3 regions of the Streptomyces sp. NBC_01304 genome follow, and region 1 is predicted to be linked to each of the others. Evidence: riboswitches for the same ligand, from Rfam matches in the RefSeq annotation. Region 1 holds a riboswitch; each other region holds the start of a gene.

Region 1 (7,734 bases):
ATCCGCGCGACCCGGCGGCGTACGGGATTCTCGTGCGCTACCTGCGGGCCATGCGGCCCTACATCGAGAGCTTCTGGACCATGGGTGAGGATCTCGGGCTCACCCAGGACGTCGTCGACAGGGCGGTGGCGGAGGCCGGGCTGACCTCGTCCATCCAGGCGGTGTATCCGCTGCTCGACGACGAGAGGGAAGCCCGAGCGCGGCTGGCGGACGCGTTCGCCGTCGAGGTGGACGGCATCGGTCTGGACGAGCTGGTCGGCGGCTGCGGAGTCGCCGAGGCGGTACTCGTCGCGCTCGACCACGCGCGCGTGGAGCGCATCGGGGCCCGCGTGTCCGTGCAGGGCCTCGGCACGATGGGCGGGGCGACGGCCCGGTTCCTCCAACGGGCCGGGCTCAAGATCGTCGCCGTCGCCGACATCAAGGGGACGATCGCCAACCCGGACGGCCTGGACGTGGAGGCGCTGCTCGCCGCGCGGGACGCGTACGGCTGCGTGGACCGTTCCGTGCTGCGGCCCGGCGACCAGGAACTCGGCGACGACGCCTGGCTGGCGGCGGACGCGGAGGTGCTGGTCCCCGCCGCGGTGTCCTATGCGATCGACGCCGCCAACCAGGCGCGGATCAGGGCGCGTTGGATCGTCGAGGCCGCCAATCTGCCGGTGCTGCCGGAGGCCGAGGAGCTGCTGGCGGCCCGTGGCGTCACCGTCCTTCCGGACGTGGCCGTCAACTCCGGGACCAATGCCTGGTGGTGGTGGACGCTCTTCGGCGACGTCCCGGCCGACGCGAACGCGGCCTTCGCGCACACGCGCGGGGCGATGCGCGCCCTGGTCGGCCATCTCCTGGACCGTGCCGCCGCCGACGGCCGCACCCCGCGGGCCGCGGCGCACGCACTGGCGGCGGAGCGGCTGCCGGTCATCACGGAACGGTTCGGCACGTACCGCTGAATCTGCGGTACCGCTGAATCCTCGGTACCGCTGAGTCCCGGTACAGCCGAATCCCCGGTCGGCCCCGCCCTGCTCCGGCCGTCCGCGAGCAACTAGGGTGACGCCGTGGCACGGGTCCGGTTGAGTGTGCAGGAGCGGCGCGAAGAACTCCTTCGCGCCGCCGTCGAGCAGATCGAGGCCCGTGGCGTGGCCGCGGTCCGCATCGCCGATGTCGCCTCCTCGCTCGGCGTGAGCAACGCCCTGGTGCTCTACCACTTCGCGTCCAAGGAACGGCTCGTCGCGGCCGCCTTCACCTACGCCGCCGAGGGCGACCTGGCCCATCTGCGCAAGGTCCTGGGCCGCCGCACCACCGCCCTGCGCCGACTGCGGGCGGCGGTGCGCTGGTACGCGCCGACCGGCCAGGCCAAGGGCTGGCGGCTGTGGATCGAGGGCTGGGCCGCGGCCCAGCGCGAGCCCGCCCTGCGCGAGGTGACCCGCGACCTCGACCAGCAGTGGAAGGCCGCCCTCGCCGAGGTCATGGCCGAGGGCGCCGCCGCGGGCGAGTTCAGCTGCCCCGACCCGAGGGCGGCGGCCCTGCGCCTGACCGCCCTGCTCGACGGCCTGGCCGTGCAGACCACGGCGTACGCGGGCACGCTGACCCGGACCGCCATGCTGGAGTGGGTCGACGACGCCCTGGCCCGCGAACTCGGCCTCGACCGCGAGGCGTTGACCGGCGCGGCACACCAGGGCTGAACCGCCCGTTCAGGGCGAGACCGTCAGCACAGCTCATACACGGCAGTGACCGTCACCTGGTCCTCGACCTCCCCCGGCGCCACCGGCACGCCCTCCTTGTCGAACGCCACGGCCGGCATCGCGAGCGGGCGCGGCCGCCCGCTCTCCCCCTCGTTCAGCGACACCAGACGGCCCAGCTTGCAGCCGCTGAGCCGCGCGTACTGCACGGCCTTCTCGTGCGCGTCCAGGTGCGCGGAGCGGCGCGCCGCGGAACGCAGGCGGCTGCTGTCGGCGACGTCGAAGGCGACGGAGTGGATGCGGCCGGCGTCGCCGCTCGCGTCCATCACGGCCTGGATGACCGCGCCGGTCCGCTTGATGTCGCGGACCTGCAGCGAGAACACCTGCCCCGCCTGATATCCGGTGATCTTGGACGTGCCGGTGGTGGGGTTGTGCTCGTTGACGGCGGAGAGCGACAGGCTCTCGGTGCGTACGTCCCGCTCCGCGAGCCCCTCCTTCTTCGCGGCCGCGAGCAGCGCGTCCGCCGCGGCGTTCTGCGCCTTGAGGGCGGCCTGCGCGGTCGGCTTGGTGACCTCGACGCCGACGGTGACGACGGCCGTGTCCGGCATGGCCGTCGCACGGCCCTCGCCGGTCACGGTCACGGTCGCCGGCTTGGGCGCCTGCGCGGTCCCGGCCTGGGCGGCGGGCGAGGCCTCGGGTGCGGCGACGGCCTGCGTCGCGGCACCGGCGAGCAGGCCCCCGGCCAGGACGGCCGCGGCGAGCGACCGTGCGGCCAGGGGCGTTGAGGTGCGTACGGGCATGAGGGGTGGTCCTTCCGCTCTTAGGGCCCCTCCCCCGGTTCCCGGAGAGGCCGCGCGGTCATCCCAGCACCGGCGCCCGCCCGGGGGGCCACGCCACTCCCGCTCCGCGCCGCCTGTCACCTCACCGGGTCACCTCACCGGGCCACGAACTGCGTCAGGATCGCCTGCACCTCATAGATGTTGACGCCCTTGGTGAAGGTCTTCTCGATCGGCGTGGGGTTGCCCGATATCCAGATCTTGAGTTCCGCGTCGAGGTCGAAGTGCCCCGCGGTCTCCACCGCGAAGTGCGTGATGCTGCGGTACGGCACCGTGTGGTACTCGACCTTCTTGCCGGTGATCCCCTGCTTGTCGATGAGGACGAGGCGGCGATCGGTGAACAGCATGGTGTCGCGGATCAACACGAAGGCGGCGTAGACCTGTTCGCCCTGCCCGAGGAGGCGTGCGTACTCCTGCTGCGCCTTGCCCGGATCGATGGTGTGCGCGTTGCCGAAAAGCGCCATGACTGGCCCCCATGAGTAGACGTGTCGAAATCATCGAACTCTAACTCGATACGCCTTCGCTCCAGCTAAAGGGCAACCTCCTTACGGAGGCGACAGATCCGGCTCTCAGAGGCATCAGGAACGGCTCGCAGACCCAACAGGCCCGACGCACGAAGACATCAGGCCCGACGCACGGAGACATCAGGCCCGACTCACAGAGGCATCAGGTCCGGCCGCTTCGCCGACACGTGGTCGCCCGAAGACTCCCCGCGCAGCCGCCGCCCGATCCACGGGACCAGATACTCGCGCGCCCACTGGATGTCGTCGCGCCGCACCTCGAGCGTGCCTCGCGGCGGCAGCGGCGGCCATGCCTGGTCGGGGTCGGCCGGGATCTCCAGGCCGAGCACCTGGGCGGCGCGCAGCGCGACGCGGGTGTGGCCCTCCGCCGACAGGTGGAGGCGGTCACCGTCCCAGGCACGGCGGTCCTGGACCGAGCGCAGCGACCACAGGTCGAGGACGGGGCAGTCGTAGCGGTCGGCGATGGAGCGCACATGGGCGGTGTACGTAGCGATCTTGCCGCGCAGATGCCGCAGGACCGGAACGTTCCGGGTGTCGAAGCCGGTGGTCACGAGGACCGTGCCGACGTTCTCCTTCAGGTCGGCGACGGCCCGCTCGAAGCGGGCCGCGACGTCGTCGGGGTCGGTGCCGGGGCGAATGATGTCGTTGCCGCCGGCGCAGAAGCTCACCAGGTCGGGGGCGAGCTCCTTGGCGCGCGGGACCTGCTCCTCGACGATCTGGTCGAGGAGCTTGCCGCGCACGGCGAGGTTGGCGTAGCGGAAGGTCTGCTCGGGGTGCCGGTCGTCGAGGAGGACGGCCAGGCGGTCGGCCCAGCCGACGAAGGTGTCGCCGGGGCCCGGGTCGCCGACACCTTCGGTGAAGCTGTCGCCGACAGCCGCGTACGACTTGAACTGGGGTGTCGATTCGTCTGCCACGTCGGCATATCTTTCACCTCGTCCCGTGACCTACGCCACCGTAATAAGGGTCAACGGGGGCTTGACGGCGGGTGATATATGCCACCGATAAAGATCGAACCAAGTCGGAATACCGGGCATCAGCGCCGAACGCACCGATGGCCGGAGCCCTTTACGGGCTCCGGCCATCGGTGAAAGCACGGTCGCGATGCAGTTCGGGACGCGGCTCGGAACGCGCTCCTGAACACGGTGCGCAATGCGTCAGACGGTCACGCCGTGGCTGCGCAGGTACGCGAGCGGGTCGACGTCCGAGCCGTAGCCGGGGCCGGTGCGGACCTCGAAGTGCAGGTGCGGTCCGGTGGAGTTGCCGGTGGAGCCGGACAGGCCGATCTGGGTGCCGCCGTCGACGCTCTGCCCGGTGGCGACGTTCAGGGACGTCATGTGGGCGTACTGCGAGTAGTGGCCGTCGGCGTGCTGGATGACGACCTCGTTGCCGTACGAGCCGCTCCAGCCGGCCGAGACGACGGTGCCCTCGCCGATGGCCTTGACCGGGGTGCCGGACGGGACGACGAAGTCGGTGCCGGTGTGGTAGCCGCTGGACCACATGGCGCCGGCCGTGCGGTACGAGGTGCTGATGGGGGCCTCGACCGGGGCGGTGAAGCCGTTCGCGGCCTTGGCCTGGACGGCCTCGCCCTGCACGGCCTCGGCAGCCTTGGTGCCGGCCGCGTCGATCTGCGCCTGGCTGGCCGTGGCCCCGGTGGCGTCGGCCTTCGCCGCGGACTTCGCGGTGGCCTCGGCGGCGCCGTCGAGCTTCAGCTTCATGCCGGGGCGTATGTGCCGGGGGTCGTCGCCGACGACCTTGCGGTTGTCGGCGTACAGCTTCTTCCAGCCGCCGTCGACGTTCAGCTCGTCGGCGATCGCGGACAGCGAGTCCCCGGCGACGACGGAGTACGTCTTGGCGGCGGCCTGCGGTGCGGCGGCGGGGGCGGCCTGCTGCACCTGGGGGGCGGCGGCGGTCGCAGCATGGGCGCCGGCGGCTCCGAGCAGCGGCAGCGCGAGGGCGGCGCCTCCGGTGCCTGCGGCGGCGAATCCGCGGCTGATCCGCTGGGACTTGGGACGGCGGTGCTTACCCTTCGCGGGCATGGCGAATTCCTCTCCGGCGCCTGCGAGGTGAGCTGTCGGGTTCGGACTGGAGATGTCCGGCCGCTTTTACGCGGCTTCACCCCAAGCCTCTCCGGTGGACCGGATGCGGCATCTAACCGTGGGTCCCCCGCTCCTGCCGTACACGGGTGGGTGTGCGGAATTCCGGGCGGCGGCAGGATTGGGCGTCCGTCCGGATGCCGCAGAACGTAAACGAGCGCGGAGCGCGGAGACAAGCAATCAATTCCCGCGCAATTGCCCACCGATGATCCATTCCCGGAATTGCCGTCACACTCCGTGGATGAATGATCTTTAGTGCCGCCTTACCCCTGGAAATCGGCCCGCGAAGATCGCCACGCACGGTCACGACTATGATCCCGCTCACGGACAGAGAGCCATGAGCCTTTAGTTCCAGGCCAGTTACCACGAAGGCCCGCGTAAGCCCCTTATCCAGCGAACCACTTGAAGTTCACCAACCACCTGAAACTACCTAATCCCCCGAATCGGTCATTTACGACTGAAGCGGAAGATCGCGGCATCAAGGTCACCACGCAGCCCGGTGTGCAGCCCGTGATGGAGCAGCACCGCCCCCCGGTGCACCTCTCCCGCCCCGGCCCTGTCGCTCCTGCCGACCCTGTCCCCCACCCCGACCTGCTCGTACGTCCCCGCCGGATCGAGCCCCCGCAGCCGCAGCCGCGCCACCGGCTCCCCGTACCGCTGCGCCTGCAGCCACGCGAGGACGACGACCTCGCCCCCGTGCACGTACTGCACGGCACTGAGCCCGCCGTCCGGAGCCCGCAGCCGGTACAGCTCGCCGTGCTGCACGACGGGCCTGATCTCCTTGTAGAGGTCCACCCACTCCCGCGCCTCGGCCAGCTCCGCCTCGCTCCACCGCGTGAGATCGCCGCCCACCCCGAGCACCCCCGCCATGGCGCTCACGAAGCGGAAGCGAAGCGAGCTCACTCGGTCGTTGAGCTGCGTGTTCGGGCTGTCGGTGACCCAGGCGGCCATCACCCGGGCGGGGTGCAGCTGGCTGAAGCCGTGCTGGATGGCGAGCCGGTCCAACGGGTCGGTGTTGTCGGAGGTCCACACCTGGTCGGTCCGGGCGAGGATGCCCAGATCGATCCGGCCGCCCCCGCCCGAGCAGGACTCGAAGGCCACCCCGGGGTGCTCGGCCCGCAGCCGGTCGAGCAGCGCGTACAAGGCATGCACATGGTCATTCCAGAGCCGCTGCGGACACTCCTCGCCGGGCCAGCCCGCATCCGTGAAGCTGCGGTTGAAGTCCCATTTCACATAGTCGATCGGCGCGGACGACAACAGTGTGTGCAGCTGTTCCCACAGATAGTCCTGTACGTCGGTGCGCGCGAGGTTGAGCACCAGCTGATGCCGGAATTCGGTGCGGGTACGCCCGGGAAAGTGCTGCACCCAGTCGGGGTGCGCCCGATACAGATCACTGTCCGCGTTGACCATTTCCGGTTCGACCCAGATCCCGAACTGCATTCCCAGCCCGTGCACTTCATCGGCGAGCGGCTTCAGCCCGCCGGGAAAACGATCAGGATTCGGTGTCCAGTCGCCGAGGCCGGCCCGGTCGCTGGTGCGCCGCCCGAACCAGGCATCGTCCACCACGAACAGCTCCACACCGATGTCGGCCGCCCGCCGGGCCAGCGCCCGCTGCTGCGCCTCGGAGATGTCGAAGCCGGTGGCCTCCCAGGAGTTGTAGAGCACGGGCCGCACGTCCTGGGCGTCCGGGATCACGTGCTCCAGCTGGTAGGCGTGCCAGGCCCGGCTCGCCCCGCCGAAGCCACCCGCGCTCCACAGTCCGGCGAAGACGGGCGTGGTGAGGGACTCACCGGGCCGCAGCAGCGCCTGCCCCGAGTCGTCGTGCCCGCTCCCGCCGGCGATCTGCACCCGACCGTCCGGCAGCTGCTGCACGGCGATGCGCCATGACCCCGACCAGGCGAGGGCGCAGCCGTAGACCTCGCCGTGCTCCTCACTCGCCCCTTCCGCGTCGAGCGCGACCCAGGGCAGATGCTGATGGCTCGTGTGCCCGCGCCGACTCCCGATGATCTTCTCGCCGTACGTGAGGTCGGAGCGTACGAGCCGCGACTCGGCGGCCCACCGCCCGTGCAGCTGGGACAGCCGCCACCGCTCGCGCTCCGGCAGCGTCCAGACCGCGGAGTCCGCGCGCAGCACCTCCACGTCCGGGCCGTGGCCCAGGTGCTCCAGGACGGCGGAGCGCTCCAGCACGTCCCCGCGCATCCGGTACACCAGCGTGATCCCGAGCCGGTGCGCCGTGTCCTCGAAGCGCAGGCGCAGCTCGCCGGCCGCCACGCTCGCCGCCCCGAACTGCCACTCGGTGCCCCGCACTTCAGGCGTACGCACCGACAGCGCGGGCCGCACGAAGCGGGGCCCGCCCTCGACCGGGTACTCCTCGCGTCCGTCCAGCGGGGACTCGAACCCCCGGGCGGGCGGGCCCGGTTCGGCCGCCAGGGCCTCCGCGTCGGCGAGGGCGATGCGCGCGCCCCAGTGCAGGTGAAGCAGTTCGTCGCCGGCGCCCAGGTGGAGGGCGTAACTGCTGGTGGGCCCGGAGAGCACCCACGTACGACCGTCGCCACCGACCTCGATCACCAAGACCCCCACAGATCCGAACAGCCGCGATCAGCCACGCACAGGT
Region 2 (7,734 bases), 1.3 Mb from region 1:
ACCGCGCCCCAGCCGATGGTGAGCAGCACCTCGCGGGGCAGGCTGCCCGGCACGTACTTCTCCGGGTTGGCGACGACGCGGCTGACCACGACCGAGGAGATTCGGTTCAGCTTGACCGACTCGGTGGAGGTGGTGGCGTACGGCGTCGGCGACGTCGAGTCGGCGGCCTGCTCGTCGGTGTGGCTGACGATGAAGCGGGTGCCGGTCAGGACCAGGACCGTGACGTGGCGGCGTACCTCGTTGGAGTCGAAGGTGGTCTCCTGGTGCACCAGGTACGACACGATCGGCTCCCCACCGACGGCGGCCTCCACCGCCTCGGCCACGAGGGCCGGGTAATAGCCGCTGCGCTCGATCGCCGCGCGCAGCCCCTGGGTCGTCGTACCGGTCTTTGCCATGGCCCCCATCTTACGGGGGCTCAGTGACTGCCGGGGCCCCCGCAGGAGGCTCTTCAGTAGGTCGGCAGGGTGCGCGGTCCGACGTCCGTACGTGCCGGGGGCGGGGCCAGCCGTACGGACGCGCTCAGCACGGACAGGCCTTGCTGCGCCACGATCACCGGCTCCAGGGCCACCGCCACCACCTCGGGGTGGTCGTCGACCAGCCGCGACACTCTCAGCAGCAGCTCTTCGAGGGCCCGGGTGTCCACGGGCGCGGACCCCCGCCAGCCGAACAGGAGCGGAGCCGTCCGGATCGCCCTGATCAGGCTCGCGGCGTCCCGGTCGGTGGCCGGAACCAGGCGGTGCGCGGTGTCGCCGAGCAGCTCCGACGGCGCCCCGGCCAGCCCGAAGGAGAGCACGGCGCCCGCGGCGGGGTCGATGACGGACCGTACGACCGTGTCCACACCCCGCGGCACCATCGCCTGCACGACCGGCCGCAGCTCCTCCGGCTTCCCGAAGGTCTCGGTCAATTCGCCGTACGCGGCCCGCAGTTGCTCCTCGTTGGCCAGGTCGAGGCGGACTCCGCCGAGGTCCGCGCGGTGGCGCAGGTGCGGGGCCGTGGTCTTCAGGGCGACCGGGTAGCCGAGGGCGTCGGCGGCCCGTACCGCTTCGTCCGGATCGGGCGCCGGGTATGTCGGGTGTACGTCGATGCCGTAGCGCTTGAGCAGGTCGTGGGCGTCCGCGTGGGCGAGCTCCAGGCCGCGGGGGTGGCCGGCGGCTTCGAGGAGGGCGGTGATCCGGTCGGCGGCGCCCTTCTCGTCGATGTCGTCGAACTCGGGGACCTTGCCGGGGTCGGCCGCCTCGCGGCGCCACTGCGCGTACTTCACGGCTTCGCCGAGGGCGCGGGCGGCGCGTTCGGCGGCCGGGTAGGTGGGGATGGCGGTGCCGGGCAGGGGCTCGGCGGGGGTGGCCGGCAGCGGGTCGGGCTCCGGGTGCGGGACCCGCCGGGGGCCGGTGCGGGTGGCGGCCGAGAGGGCCTCGGCGAGGCTGCCCAGCTCGACCTGGACGACCGCGACGGGCTTGGCGGGGGCGATCGCGGCGGCCTCGCGCAGGGCGGTGGCCAGGGCCTCGCCCTCGGGGGTTCCCATGGTGCCGCTCTCCTTGACCCAGGGGATCGCGGTGACGACCACGGCGTCGCAGGCGCCGTCGGCGAGGGTCGCGGTCAGCGCCGCACGGAAGTCGTCGGGGGTCGCGGCGGTGGTCAGGTCGCGGGGCTGCAGCGGGCGCAGGCCCTGGGCGAGGCAGGCGTCGTAGGTGAGCAGGCCGAGCGACTCGGAGTTGCCGAGGATCGCGATGCGGGGCCCGGCGGGGAGGGGCTGGCCGGCGAGCAGGAGTCCCGCGTCGACCAGCTCGGTGACCGTGTCGACGCGGATGACACCCGCCTGGCGCAGCAGGGCGGAGACCGTTTCGTGCGGGATGCGGGTGGCCTGGACGGCGTGGCCGGTGGGGGCGGCGCCGGAGTGCCGGGCGCCCTGGACCACGACGACCGGCTTCACGGTGCCGGTGCGGCGGGCGAGGCGGGTGAACTTGCGGGGGTTGCCGATCGACTCCAGGTACATGAGGGCGACGTCGGTGTCCGGGTCGTCGTACCAGTACTGGAGGAGGTCGTTGCCGGACACGTCGGCCCGGTTGCCCGCGCTGACGAAGGTGGACAGGCCCGCTCCGCGCCTGGTCAGCCCGGCCAGGAGCGCGATGCCGATCGCGCCCGACTGCGTGAACAGGCCGATCCGGCCGGCCCTGGGCATGGCGGGGGCCAGCGAGGCGCCGAGGCGCACGTCCGGCGACGTATTGATGATGCCGAAGGCGTTCGGGCCGATGAGACGCATGCCGTACGAACGCGCCTGGCGCACCAACTCCCGCTGGCGGACCAGGCCTTCGGGCCCCGACTCGGCGTATCCGGCGGACAGCACGACCAGGCCCCGCACCCCGCGCTCGCCGCATGCGGCGACGGCCTCGGGGACGCGCGCGGCGGGAACGGCGACGATCGCGAGGTCGACGGGCTCGTCCGAGGCGATCTCCGCCACGGAGCGGTGGGCGGGGACACCTCCTTCGAGCGCGGCCTGATCTTCGGCGAAGGCCGCGTTGACCGCGTAGAGACGGCCGGTGAAACCGCAGGTCACGAGGTTCTGCAGGACCGCTCGGCCGACGCCTCCGGGGCTGCGTCCGACGCCGATGACGGCGACCGAGCCGGGCGCGAGCAGGCGCTGCGCGGAGCGGGCCTCGGCACGCTGCTCGCGGGCGCGCTGCACGGCGAGGGACTCGTCGGTCGGCTCCAGATCGAATTCGAGGCGTACGACGCCGTCCTCGAAGGTCCGCTTCTGCTCGTAGCCCGCGTCCCGGAAGACCTTGATCATCTTGTTGTTGGCGGGCAGCACCTCGGCGGCGAAGCGCCGGATGGAGCGCTCGCGGGCGACCGCCGCGATGTGTTCGAGCAGGGCGGAGGCGACGCCGCGGCCCTGGTGGGCGTCCTGGACGAGGAAGGCGACCTCGGCCTCGTCGGCGGGCGCGGAGGCCGCCCTTCCGGTGGCGTCGATGCGGTCGTAGCGGACCGTCGCGATGAACTCGCCGCCGATGGTGACGGCGAGGCCCACCCGGTCCACGAAGTCGTGGTGGGTGAAGCGGTGCACGTCCTTGGCGGACAGGCGGGGGTAGGGCGCGAAGAAGCGGTAGTACTTCGACTCGTCCGAGACCTGCTCGTAGAAGCTGACCAGGCGGTCCGCGTCCGCGGCCGTGATGGGCCGGATCCGGGCGGTGCCGCCGTCCCGCAGGACGATGTCGGCTTCCCAGTGGGCCGGGTAGTCCGCACGCTCGGACGCGTTCTGCATGCGGGTCAGCCTACGGCTCGTGGCCGTGGATCGTACGGGTCGCGGCGGCGGATCGTACGGGTCGCGCGGCCGCGTGGACCGTTGCAGGCTAGGGGGGCCGAAGGGCAGCAGGATGACGGACGAAAGACCGGCGGGAGCACCCGCCCGGATATGAGACAGTGGTCTAGACAAGGCTTGAGTGAAACCTGAAGGGCAGCATCACATGGCTGAGCGCCGCGTCAACGTCGGTTGGACCGAGGGCCTCCACGCCCGTCCCGCCTCCATCTTCGTCCGTGCGGCCACGGCCTCCGGCGTCCCCGTGACGATCGCCAAGGCGGATGGCAACGCGGTCAACGCCGCGTCCATGCTCGCGGTGCTCGGTCTGGGCGCGCAGGGTGGCGAAGAGGTCGTCCTGGCTTCGGACGCCGAGAACGCGGACGCCGCGCTCGACCGTCTGGCGAAGCTGGTCGCCGAGGGGCTCGAGGAGCTTCCCGAGACCGTCTGAGCCAAGCAGACGAATTTCGACTGAGCCGTGCCGCCCGAATTCGGGCGGCACGGCTCAGTTATTTTTGCGCCCCTTGCCACTGGTGGGCGAATTCCGGGCAGCAAAAAGAGACCCCGTCTAAATACAGGTCTTTGTATACGGGGCCCCTGTTAATTGCGGGCGCTCGCCGTGTTTACGGAATGTTGCGAAGTCCTCACCGCGGGCACGGTCTTCGACGCCGGCTCGGCGAACCGCAGCCGGTGCGCGGCCGCGGCCCGTTCGGTGTGCAGGGCGGTCAGCGAACGGGCCCGCTCGGCGTCCCCGCGGGCCACCGCGTCGACGATCGCGCCGTGCTCCGCCCAGGATTCGACGGGCCGGGCCGCACCCTCGACGACGTACATCCAAGCGATCTTGTGCCGCAGTTGGGTGAGCAGGGCGATCAGGCCCTCGCTGGCGGAGGCCTGCGCCAGCGTCTCGTGGAACCAGCCGCCGAGCGAGCGCAGATCCTCGCTCTGACCACGCCGGGCCCGCTCCTGACCCAGCCTGACCAGGCCGCGCAGGACCTTCAGATGGGCGTCCGTGCGGCGCCGGGCGGCGCGGGCGGCGCCGAGCGGTTCGAGCAGCATGCGGATCTCCAGGGCGTCGGCCGCCTCCCGCGCGCTGGGCTCGGCGACGCAGGCGCCCGCGTGCCGGCGGGTGGTGACGAAGCCCTCGGCCTCCAGGGTACGCAGCGCCTCGCGGACCGGGACGCGGGAGACTCCGTAGCGCCGCGCGAGCAGCTCCTCGGTGAGCCGGCTGCCGCGCTCGTAGACACCGGACACGATGTCGTCCCGGATGGCCGTGCATACCGAGTGCGCGGGAATGCGCATGACCGGACCTCCACCCTAAGAAATATGCGCCGCATCCCCGCGAAACGCGGTTGAGTTGACGCCCGTTGACGCTCGTTCAGCGAGCCTATTGCAGCACACCCATATTTCCGATGGGCTGCCGGATTCCATGGATATCTTTTGGCCAGACTCGGCCTGCACCAAAACGCAGCAAGCCCCGGCGCGATGCCGGGGCTTGCTGGGAGCGGTGGGGACTGCGGGGATCGTCAGACGTTCGTCGGACGTTCGTCGGACGTTCGTCGGACGATCTCGCCGTGCGGAGCGTCAGACGTTCACGCCGTGCGAGCGCAGGTACGCGACGGGGTCGATGTCCGAGCCGTAGTCGGGGGACGTACGGGCCTCGAAGTGCAGGTGCGGCCCGGTGACGTTGCCGGTCGCGCCCGAGATGCCTATCTGCTGGCCCGGGGTGACGGTCTGGCCGACGGAGACGCCGATCGACGACATGTGGCCGTACTGGGTGTACGTGCCGTCGTTCATCTTGATCACGACGTTGTTGCCGTACGCGCCGCCCCAGCCGGCCTCGACGACGGTGCCGGAGCCGACCGAGTGGACGGAGGTGCCGGACGCGGCGTGGAAGTCGACGCCGGTGTGGCTGCCGGAGGACCAGACGGCGCCGCCGGCCTTGTAGCCGGTGGAGACGTAGCTGCCGGCGATCGGCGAGGTGAAGGAGTTGAGGCGCTTGCGCTCGGCCTCGCGGGCGGCGCGCTCCTTGGCCTCGCGCTCCTTCTTGGCCTTGGCCTCGGCCTTGCGCTTCGCCTCGGCCTCGGCCTCCTTCTTGGCGGCGGCCTGCTCGGCGGCCTCCTCCTGGGCGGAGACCTGCTCGTCGATGTGGGCGGCGACGGCGTCGGCCATGGAGACGGCCTGGTTGAGGCCCGTGTCGCGCGGCGAGGTGTCCTCCGCGGCGAGCGCGGGAGAGGCGAGGGTGCCGATGACGCCGGTCGTGGTGAGGGCGGCGATGCCCGCGATGTTCGCGCTCTTGCGCGTCAGGGCGCTCGGACGACGGTGCTTCCCGGTGGCACGGGAGAAGGCCATGTAGCGGCGGTGTCCTTTCCTTCCTTCTCGCCTACCGGGTTAGCTGACGGGTTCGGAGCAGGAAGGTCTCCTACGGACGCCCCCGGTTGAGGAGGGCCTCCGATTCACCCCAGGGACTGAGTGGGTCCCCGGCTCCCCAGGCTCGCGCCTGACGGGGACTCGGCGATGGCTGTCCGGTGCCGCGGATGCGGCGCATAGCTGACGAACAGCGGGACCGACGCTAAACGGGACATCTTTCAATCGACAAACGGATCGGCACTTTTGAGGCGCACGCCACAGGGCAGATGCTCAACCTCTCTGAAATATCGGACATATCGCAAAACAGAGGACCCCGGAGGCACGTACGCCGCCGGGGTCCCTGAAGTTGCTACGCGGTCGACTCAGCCCGTGACAACAGTCACTTCGCCGATGCCGAGCGCCTTGACGGGCTCGGCGATCTGAGCCGCGTCACCGACGAGGACGGTGACGAGCCGGTCCACCGGGAAGGCGCGGACGGCGGCCGCGGTGGCCTCCACGGTGCCCGTCTCGGTGAGGCGCCGGTACAACTGCGCCTGGAAGTCGTCCGGGAGGTGCTGCTCGACCTGGTCTGCGAGGGTGCCCGCGACGGCGGCCGCGGTCTCGTAGCGCAGCGGGGCGACGCCGACGAGGTTCTGCACGGCGACGTCGCGCTCGGCGTCCGTGAGGCCCTCGGCGGCGAGCGTACGCAGCACCTTCCACAGGTCGTCCAGGGCCGGTCCCGTGTTGGGCGTGTCCACCGAGCCGTTGATGGCGAGGAGGGACGCGCCGCCCACGCCGTCGGTGCCCGAGCGGAGCACCTGGGCGAAGGCGCGCACACCGTAGGTGTAGCCCTTCTCCTCGCGCAGGACGAGGTCCAGGCGCGACGTCAGGGTGCCGCCCAGGCAGTAGGTGCCGAGGACTTGGGCCGGCCAGACGCTGTCGTGCCGGTCCGGGCCGACGCGGCCGATGAGCAGCTGCGTCTGCACCGCGCCCGGGCGGTCGACGATGATGACGCGGCCGCGGTCGTCGGCCGTGATGGCCGAGGCGGGGTGCGGCTCGGCGGTGTTGCCGGTCCACTCCCCCAGGGTGTCGGCGAGCAACTGGTCGAGGTCGACGCCCGCGAGGTCGCCCACGACGACCGCGGTCGCGGTGGCCGGACGCACATGGGCCTCGTAAAACGCCCTGACGGCAAGGGAGTCGATGGCCTCGACGGTCTCCTCGGTGCCCTGGCGCGGGCGCGACATGCGCGCGGTGGCCGGGAACAGCTCCTTGGAGAGCTCCTTGGCGGCCCGCCGGGACGGGTTGGCCATCTCGTGCGGGATCTCGTCCAGGCGGTTGCGCACCAGCCGGCCGACCTCGCTGTCCGCGAAGGCGGGCGCGCGCAGGGCGTCGGCGAGCAGGCCGAGGGCCTTCGGCAGCCGGGAGACCGGGACTTCGAGCGAGAGGCGTACGCCGGGGTGGTCGGCGTGCGCGTCAAGGGTGGCGCCGCAGCGCTCCAGCTCGGCGGCGAACTCCTCGGCGGAGTGCTTGTCGGTGCCCTCCGAGAAGGCGCGCGCCATGATCGTGGCGACGCCGTCCAGGCCGGCCGGCTCGGCCTCCAGTGGCGCTTCGAGGTTGACCTCGACGGCGATGACCTGCTGGCCGGGGCGGTGACAGCGCAGCACCGTGAGGCCGTTGGGCAGCTCGCCGCGCTCGGGGGCCGGGAAGGCCCACGGCTTGGCTTCGCCCGCCTGGGGCTGCGGGTGGAACTCCATGGTGGCGAGCTCGGTCACTTCGCCGCCTCCTCTTCGTCGTTGTCGCCGGCGGCGGCTGCGTTCGCCTCGGCCGCTTCGTCCGTCGCGTCCCCTGCGTCTTCTTCGGAATCGGTCGGTTCGTACACGAGGACCGCGCGGTTGTCGGGGCGCAGACGGGCCTTGGCGATCTCCTGGACCTCGGCGGCGGTGACGTCGAGGACCCGGCCGACCGCGCTGAGGGCGAGCTGCGGGTCGCCGAACAGGACGGCGTACCGGCACAGTTCGTCGGCGCGGCCCGCGACCGTGCCGAGCCGGTCGAGCCACTCGCGCTCCAACTGGGCCTGCGCGCGCTCCATTTCCTCC
Region 3 (7,734 bases), 2.6 Mb from region 1:
GGCGGACCGCAAGGCGCAGGAGCGCGCCGAGGACGATGAGACCGCGCAGGAGTCCGACGGTGACCCAGGACCGGATTCCGAGGGCCTGGGCGGGCAGCGGGACAGGCAGTTCGAGGACCTTGTGGCCCGGCTGCGTGCGGAGGGCCGGGCCCGGCTCCGCAGGAGCCTCACTCCGACCGCCCGGGACGTCGCCGAGTCGGCGCCCCTCATCCGGGCCAAGGCCGTGGACATGCTGGAGCACTACGTCACCGGTCCGCTGACCGGTGGCTTCAAGGCGCAGGTCGCCGCGGTCAGCCGGCGCGCGACCGTCACGTACGCGGCGATGCTGAGCGACGCCCGCGCCGAACTGCTCGGCCGAGTGCGCGAGTTCGACCCCGAGACGCTGCGGCACAAGAGTCTCGCGCAGTACTCGCGGGACGAGCTGGTGCTGCTGCGCGCTTGGCAGTACCAGGAGGTGCTGCGTCGGATCGAGTTCGTTCCGGTGATCTCGGCGGGTGAGGAGCAGAAGAGCGGAGCGTGGACGCAGTGGACCGATCCGCGGCGTCAGGAGGAGCACGTGGAGCGCTTCCTTGAGCCTTTGCCCGAGCTGCCGCCGGACAATCCGTGGATCGTGGAGCACACCCCGGAACCCGATCCGCTGCCCGGCGGCATGGTCGGCCTGAACCCGTGGAGTGACGACGAGGCTGACGCCGGCGCGGAGACCGCGGCCGGACGGGAGAAGCCGCCGATCGCCTTCCTCATCGTCAAGTCCATGCTCCTGACCGGATTCGACGCGCCCATCGAGCAGGTCCTCTACCTGGACCGTCCCATCCAGGACGCCGAGCTCCTGCAGGCCATCGCCCGGGTCAACCGGCCCCGCACCGCCAAACGGGAGGGCCTGGTCGTCGACTACTACGGCGTCCTCAACAACCTGGCGGTGACGCTCCCCGCGTACCGGGGCGACGGGCCCGCACTCAGCGCGGTCCGCAGCCTGGAGAGCGAGGTGCCCGAGATGCGGCGGACCGCCGCAGACCTGGAGGAGTACCTGACGGGCCTGGGAATCACAGGCCTCGACACGCCCGGTGGGATCGCGCGCGGCATGCTCGCGCTCGCGAACGACGGCGAGCGCGCCGAATTCGACCGGAAACTCGGCGAGTTCATGTCCGCCGTGGAGCGCGTACTGCCGCACCAGGCCGCACTGAGGCACGTGCCGAACGCCCGGCACTGGGTGGCGCTCCAGCGCCGGGTGCGCAGGCACTACCGGGACGCGCAGGGCGGGGACTTCTCGATGCGCGCGTACGGCCGCAAGGTACGGGCCATGGTCGCCGACCATCTGGACCTGCCGGAGCTCCAGCAGGTCATCGCCCCGGTGTCCCTGCTCGACCCGGACTTCGACGAGGCCGTGGGCCGCATCACCGACGTACGGGAATCGGCGGCCGAACAGGTGCAGGCCCTGCGCTACCACCTCGAGGAACGCCAGGAGCGTGAGCAGCGGCCCGTGTACCGGACGTTGTCGCAGGAGCTGGAACGCATCCTTGAGGAGTGCGAGGACCGCTGGGAGGAGATCAAGGAGCGTGTGGGGCCGCTCATCGACCGGGCGCGCAAGGCCGAGGAGGCCGATCCGGCCGTCGCCGACCTCACCCCGGCCGAGCAGGCCATCTACACCAAGCTCGTCGAGTACATGGAGGAACGGCCGGTCTTTGTGCCTCCGGAAGCCGAGCTGCTGCGGACGCTGACCGTCGAGGTCGCGGCGATCATCGCCCGTCATGTCAACCGGGCGTCGTGGTCCGCGGACGAGTCGAGCTCGGTGGATCTGGGGGTCGACCTCTACGGCTGTCTGCGGGATGGAGGACTGCGCACCACCAGCGGGTATGGACGGCAGTCGATCGAGGACCTCTCCAACGCACTCACCGGGTTCACACGGAGCCACGAAGCGTCGTTCAAGGCTTATGGGCGAGGGCAGTAGGGGAAGACGCGGACGGAGGCCGTAGGCCCGGTCGTCGCGGCCGGGGACAATGGGGCCATGCCACGTTCCATCGGACCCTCAGCCGCCGGCCGTCACCCTCTGGTGGACGGCCGGCGACTGGTCGTGGCTGACCGCACGTACAACGTCAAGGTCAGTGATCGGCGTACGCGCCTCGGTATCACTGTCGAGCGTGATGGATCACTGACGCTCCGCGTACCCGCAGGCTGCGCACCGGACCGGGCGGAGGCCTTCCTGCGTCAGAGCGGCGCATGGATCGATGACAAGCTGAGGCTGCGGGCCGAGCACAGGCCCGCGCATCCGGTCCGTGCTTTCAAGGACGGAGAGACGTTCCGCTACCTGGGCCGCGACTACCGGCTACTACTGGTGGCTTCCAGTGAGAGCAGTACCCCGGTCCGGCTTTTCGCGGGTCGGCTGAGGCTGGATGAAACTCTGGCAGCACGCCCCGAGAAGGCCCGCCGCGCGCTGATCGACTGGTACCGCACCACCGGTCTGGCGTGGTCACGGGGGCGGCTGCAGCCCTGGGCCGCCCGCATGGAGGTCCCGGAACCCGACATCGTCGTCAGGGATGTTGGGGGGCGCTGGGGGACCTACCGCTCCGGGAACGGCGGTGACGGTCGCCAGGGACAGATGGCACTGCACTGGGCGCTGTTCCAACTGCCCGCACATCTCGTGGACTACGTGATCGCTCACGAACTGGCCCACATCAGGATCCCCGGACACGGAGCGGACTACTGGCGGCTGCTCCAGCAGGCAGTGCCCGCGTACGCGGAACACAAGGCCGAGCTGGACGATCTCGGCCGCCGCCTTTGGCTGGGGGAGACGAAGGTCTGAGGGTTGGAGTAGCTGGACACCGGCTGGCCAGGTGGGTCGGTCGAATCGCTCACCCCACCCGCGTAGCCCCCGCAAACGGCATCTGATCCACCGGCGCCAGCCGGACCGGTGCGCTCGGATTCGGGGCGTGGATCATCTGGCCGTTGCCCACGTAGATGCCCACGTGGCTGATGCCCGAGTAGAAGAACACCAGGTCGCCCGGGGCGAGTTCGGAGCGGGAGACGCGCTGTCCCGCGTTGATCTGGGTGTACGTGGTGCGGGGCAGCGCGACGCCCGCCGAGCGGTATGCGGCCTGGGTCAGCCCCGAGCAGTCGAAGGCACTGGGGCCCGAGGCCCCCCAGACATAGGGGCTGCCGAGGGCCCCGTACGCGAACGAAACGGCCTGTGCGGCACGGGCGTTGGGGGCCTTGGCCGCGCCGCGCGGCGTCGAGCGCGAGGCCCGCGCCTCCCCGCCGTCACTCTCCTGCGCGAACCGGTCCTGCTGCTCGGCAGTGAGCCGCTTGAGCAGCAGCTTGGCCTCCGCCAGCTTGCCGGTGACCGACTCCTTGTGCGCCTTCAAGTCGGCCTGCACGTCCCGGAGTTCGGCGTGCCTGTCGTCGGCCGTCGCACGCAGCTGCGCCAGCTCGCGCAACCGCTCCTGCACGCCCTCGATCGCGGTGGCCTGCCGGTGCCCGGCCCGGTCGGCGAGCGAGGCCCGCTCCAGGTACTGGTCGGGGTCGGAGGAGAGGGCGAGCTGCAGTCCGGGGTCGATGATGCCGGCGCGGTACTGGGCCGTGGCCGTCGAACCGAGCTGCCTGCGGGCCGAGTTGAGGTCCTCGGCCTTGCGGGCGGCCTCGTCCTGCAGCTCGCCCACGTCCTCCTTGACCTTCGCCGCCTTCTCCTTGGCGCCGTTGTACTTCTCGGTGGCGATCTCCGCCTCGTGGTAGAGCCGGTCGACCTTGGCCTTCACCTGGGCGGCGGTGAGGCGGGGCTCCGCGTGTCCGGTGCCGTCGAAGGCGGTCGCGCTCGCGGCCGAGGCCAGGGCGAGGGTGGCGGCGGTGCGTGCCGTGTTGCCGGTGAGCGAGCGCGGTTTGGGCTTTCGATGTGCGGCCACGTACGTCTCGTCTCCCTTACGCGTCCGGCGGCGGCCCGCACAGGGGGAGCGGGCCGCCGCCGGACCTCTCGGCGGTGGTGACCGACTGCCGTCCCAGCGGATGCGGACGACGGTGGGGAGCCGGTCACCTCGGGAAGGACGCTAAACCTGGGCGTCACGACTTGGTGACGGATTGTACGTAACTGTCCGAAGAGGGATAGCTGATGACCATTCCTGGCCGCACTCGCGGACGGACCCCACCCCATCGACGTACGACTGTGACCGAAGCGGCGGAAGTGACCGACCTGGTGGAAGAGGGGTGGTATGGACCCGGCTAGGCTCCGGCCTCATGGACGTACTCATCAACGTGTTCGTCGGCCTGCACATCATCGGCATCGCCTCGCTCCTCGGCGGTTTCCTGACTCAGATGAAGGCGATGGGCCAGGGCACGGCACGGTTCACGCCGCCGATGCTGCACGGCGCGCTGACCATGCTGGTCACCGGTGTGGCGCTGGTCGGGCTCAATCAGGCGGACGACCAGACGGTCAACAACCTCAAGATCGGCATCAAGCTGGCCGTGCTGATCGTGATCCTCGGGCTCGTGTATGTGAAGCGGGACGAGGAGAAGGCCGAGAAGGCGATGTTCGGCGCGGTGGGCGCGCTGACCGTCGTGAACATCTTCATCGCCGTGCTCTGGACCTGAGCCCGGCAAGGTTCTGGACCTGAGCCCGGCAAGTTCCAGCGACGGTGAAGCCCCGGTGCCGAGTGGCGCCGGGGCTTCTTCGCGTCGTACGGAACTGCGTCAGGCCGGCCGGACCACGCTGTGGATCGGCATGTAGTAGATCGACTCGGTGCGTACGTTCGCACCCGGCTTCGGCGCGTGGATCATCTGGCCGTCGCCGATGTAGATGCCGACGTGGCTGATGTCGTCGTAGAAGAAGACGAGGTCGCCGGGCTTGGCGTCCGCGACCTTGACGGTCGTGCCGACCTTCACCTGGTCCCAGGTGGTGCGCGGCAGCGTGATCCCGGCGGCGGCCCAGGCGTCCTGGGTCAGGCCCGAGCAGTCGTACGAGTCGGGGCCGGTGGCACCCCAGACGTACGGCTTGCCCATCTGGGCCCGGGCGAAGCTGAGCACCTTCTCGGCCTTCGCGGCGTAACTGCTGTCCGAGGAGCCGGAGTCGCTGCCGGAGCCGGATCCCGAGCCGGAGTCCTGCCCCTCCTCCTTCTCCTTCGCGGCCTCCTCGGCGGCCTTCCGCTTGGCCGCCTCCTCCGCCGCGGCCTGCTTGCGCGCCAGCTCCTCGGCCTTCTTGCGGGCCTCTTCTTCCTTCTTCTTCTCGATCGCCGCGAGCCGCGCCTTCTCCTCGGCGGTCAGCTTCGAAAGCAGCTCACGCGCCTCGGTCAGCTTCGACTGGACGTCCGACTTGCTCGTCCGCAGGTCGTCCTGGGCGTCGGTGAGCGACGCGAGGCTCTTGGTCGCCTCGCCGCGCTTCTCGGTCGCCTCGGCCTGCAGGTCCTTGTACTCGTCGACCGCGGACTGCTGGCTCTTGCTCATGCGGCTCATCAGCTGGCGCTGGTCGAACAGCTGCTGCGGATCGTCGGCGAGCAGCATGTTGGCCGTGGCCGAGGTGGAGCCGTTGCGGTACTGGGCCGCGGCGATCGAACCGAGCTCGCGGCGCGCGTCGTTCAGCTTGTCGGTGCGCTTGGCGACCTGGTCGAGCAGATCGTCGACGTGTCCGCGCTGGCTGTCGGTGCGTTCCTTCGCCGCGTTGTACTTCTGGGTGGCGACGCCGGCCTGCCGGTAGAGGTCGTCGACCTTCTTCTGGACCTCTTCCAGGGACGGCTTGGGCTTGCTGGGCGCGGCGTTCGCGCTCTGCGCCAGGAGCGCCACGGAGGTCAGGGCGGCCGTGGTCATGCCGACGGCCTGAGCTGTACGTATTCGACCGGACCGACTGCGCGGCTTGCGGTGCGACGCCAAGGAGGCGCTCCTTCCAGTGACCGCCTACCGGGTTAGCTGTCGGGTTCGGGCGGGTGGTTCGGAAGGCTGCCCTACGGTCTTGTACGTCTTGCTCGTACGCGACCGATTCACCCCAAGGTCAAGTTGGGTCCCCGGCTCCGGTTTGCCTGTGGGCGCACCGGACTCGGCGCGAGCCGCCCGTTCCCGACGTCTGTCGCCGGTGGGGGTACGGGTTGCTCGCGGAGCACGCTAGCCAACACGTGTGGCTGCTGTGAAGGTTGATGTTCGATATGCCCGATACATTTTCGTGACCTTGATAACTCCGCTGTCCGGTTTGCTGTTCCTTGTCGTCACAACTGGTGTCTTGCTGCGACGCCCGGCCGCAGGTGCGGCCCGGCCCGGGCGCTGCCAGGCGGTCGTGCGCGGGGACGTCACCGACCCCTCCGGTAATCTGGTGCTTTCCCCCACAAGGAGTTGCTTCCGTGGAGTTCCGGCTGCTCGGAGCGGTTTCCGTCGCCACCGAGACCGGCGAACTGCCACTCGGCCCCGCCAAGCGGCGCAGCCTGCTCGCCGCCCTGCTGCTGCGGCCCAACCATCCGGTGCCGGTGGACCAGTTGACCGACGCCCTGTGGGAGCACGAGCCGCCGGCTCGCGCCCGCAGCGTCATCCAGGGTCATGTGTCGCGGCTGCGGGCCCTGTTCGCGGAGGCGGACGCCGAGATGTTCGGGGTCGAACTGGTCACGCAGGGCACGGCGTACGTGCTGCGCATGCCGGAGAGCCTGCTCGACGCCCACCGCTTCGAGGAACTGGTGACGCTGGCCCGCAGCCAGCGCGCGCCGGCCGATGCCGTGGCGATGTACCGGGAGGCCCTCTCGCTGTGGCAGGGCCCGGCCCTGACCGGCGCCTACCCGAGCCCGCCGCTGCAGGCCGCCGCGCACGCGCTCGAGGAACTGCGGCTCGCCTCCGTGGAGTTGCTGGCCGCCGACTACGGGCGCCTCGGCGAGCACGCGCGCGCCGCTGCCTTGTTGCGTGCGGAGGCCGGGGCCCATCCGCTGCGCGAGTCGCTGTCCGCCGCGCTCATGACGGCCCTGCAGCGGGCGGGACGCCGCTCGGAGGCGCTCGACTGGTTCCACCGCACGCGGCGGCTGCTCGCCGACGAGCTGGGCGTGGATCCGGGGCACGAGCTGGCGGACGCGTACGCGGTGGCGTTGCGCGGGGAGGAGCTGCGCGGGCAGGCGGGGCAGAGGACGAGCGCCGACGTGGCGGAACCTTTGTCCCCGACTCGGGCCCCCGCTCCGGCCGCACCGGCCCAGCCGCAGGCCCAGGTCTCAGCTCCGGGGTTGACCGAGGCCCAGGCCCAGGCCCAGGCCCAGGCCCAGGCCCAGGCCCCGGTTCCGGCCCCGGCCCAGGTGGCGGCTCCCGCCCTGGGCCAGGTCCCAGCTCCGGGGTTGGCCGAGGCGCAGGCCCTGGCGCAGGCCCAGGCCCCGGCGCAGGCTCAGGCCCTGGCGCAGGCCCAGGATCCGGCCTCGGCTCGGGTCCAGGCTTCGGCCCATGTCGCAGATCCGGCCTCGGCTCGGGGTCAGGTCCCGGCCCATGTCGCAGATCCGGCCTTGGCGCAGGCGCAGGGTCCGGACTCGGCTCGGGTCGAGGATCCGGCCCAGGTCCCAGCTCCAGTGTTGACCGAAGTCCAGGCTCCCGCCCAGGACGCAGCTCCGGCACTGACGCAGGCCCCGGCCCCGCCCCAGCTCCCAGCTCAGGCCCTGCCCGAGGTCCAGGCTCCGGCCTTGGCGCAGGCCCCGGCCTACCCGCCCGCGCCCCACTCGCCCGCGCCCGCGTCCGCCTCGCCGACGCCCCCACTGCCCGCCACCGTCGACCTCCTGCCCCGCATGCCCCGTGGCTTCCACGGTCGCG

The links. A riboswitch is a leader RNA that binds a small molecule or an ion and turns the genes downstream of it on or off. The one in region 1 is predicted to bind cyclic di-AMP.
Region 2: another riboswitch for cyclic di-AMP. It lies ahead of OG430_RS14645 (M23 family metallopeptidase); the one in region 1 lies ahead of OG430_RS09095 (M23 family metallopeptidase).
Region 3: another riboswitch for cyclic di-AMP. It lies ahead of OG430_RS20420 (C40 family peptidase); the one in region 1 lies ahead of OG430_RS09095 (M23 family metallopeptidase).

Annotation. Positions count from the first base shown of each region.
Region 1 covers NZ_CP109055.1:2,083,018-2,090,751, forward strand. The annotation lists gene OG430_RS09070 (Glu/Leu/Phe/Val dehydrogenase dimerization domain-containing protein) at 1-941, shown strand, start outside; gene OG430_RS09075 (TetR/AcrR family transcriptional regulator) at 1,047-1,673, shown strand; gene OG430_RS09080 (SIMPL domain-containing protein) at 1,697-2,470, opposite strand; gene OG430_RS09085 (PH domain-containing protein) at 2,605-2,970, opposite strand; gene OG430_RS09090 (SGNH/GDSL hydrolase family protein) at 3,162-3,941, opposite strand; gene OG430_RS09095 (M23 family metallopeptidase) at 4,182-5,063, opposite strand; cyclic di-AMP (ydaO/yuaA leader) riboswitch at 5,066-5,226, opposite strand; gene OG430_RS09100 (alpha-galactosidase) at 5,568-7,688, opposite strand.
Region 2 covers NZ_CP109055.1:3,358,708-3,366,441, forward strand. The annotation lists gene OG430_RS14625 (DUF5998 family protein) at 1-395, opposite strand, end outside; gene OG430_RS14630 (bifunctional acetate--CoA ligase family protein/GNAT family N-acetyltransferase) at 449-3,259, opposite strand; gene OG430_RS14635 (HPr family phosphocarrier protein) at 3,462-3,743, shown strand; gene OG430_RS14640 (GntR family transcriptional regulator) at 3,893-4,591, opposite strand; gene OG430_RS14645 (M23 family metallopeptidase) at 4,874-5,641, opposite strand; cyclic di-AMP (ydaO/yuaA leader) riboswitch at 5,656-5,816, opposite strand; gene OG430_RS14650 (M16 family metallopeptidase) at 6,022-7,410, opposite strand; gene OG430_RS14655 (M16 family metallopeptidase) at 7,407-7,734, opposite strand, start outside.
Region 3 covers NZ_CP109055.1:4,680,549-4,688,282, reverse strand. The annotation lists gene OG430_RS20440 (type I restriction endonuclease subunit R) at 1-1,945, shown strand, start outside; gene OG430_RS20435 (M48 family metallopeptidase) at 2,003-2,797, shown strand; gene OG430_RS20430 (C40 family peptidase) at 2,847-3,890, opposite strand; gene OG430_RS20425 (hypothetical protein) at 4,219-4,572, shown strand; gene OG430_RS20420 (C40 family peptidase) at 4,672-5,844, opposite strand; cyclic di-AMP (ydaO/yuaA leader) riboswitch at 5,850-6,023, opposite strand; gene OG430_RS20415 (AfsR/SARP family transcriptional regulator) at 6,306-7,734, shown strand, end outside.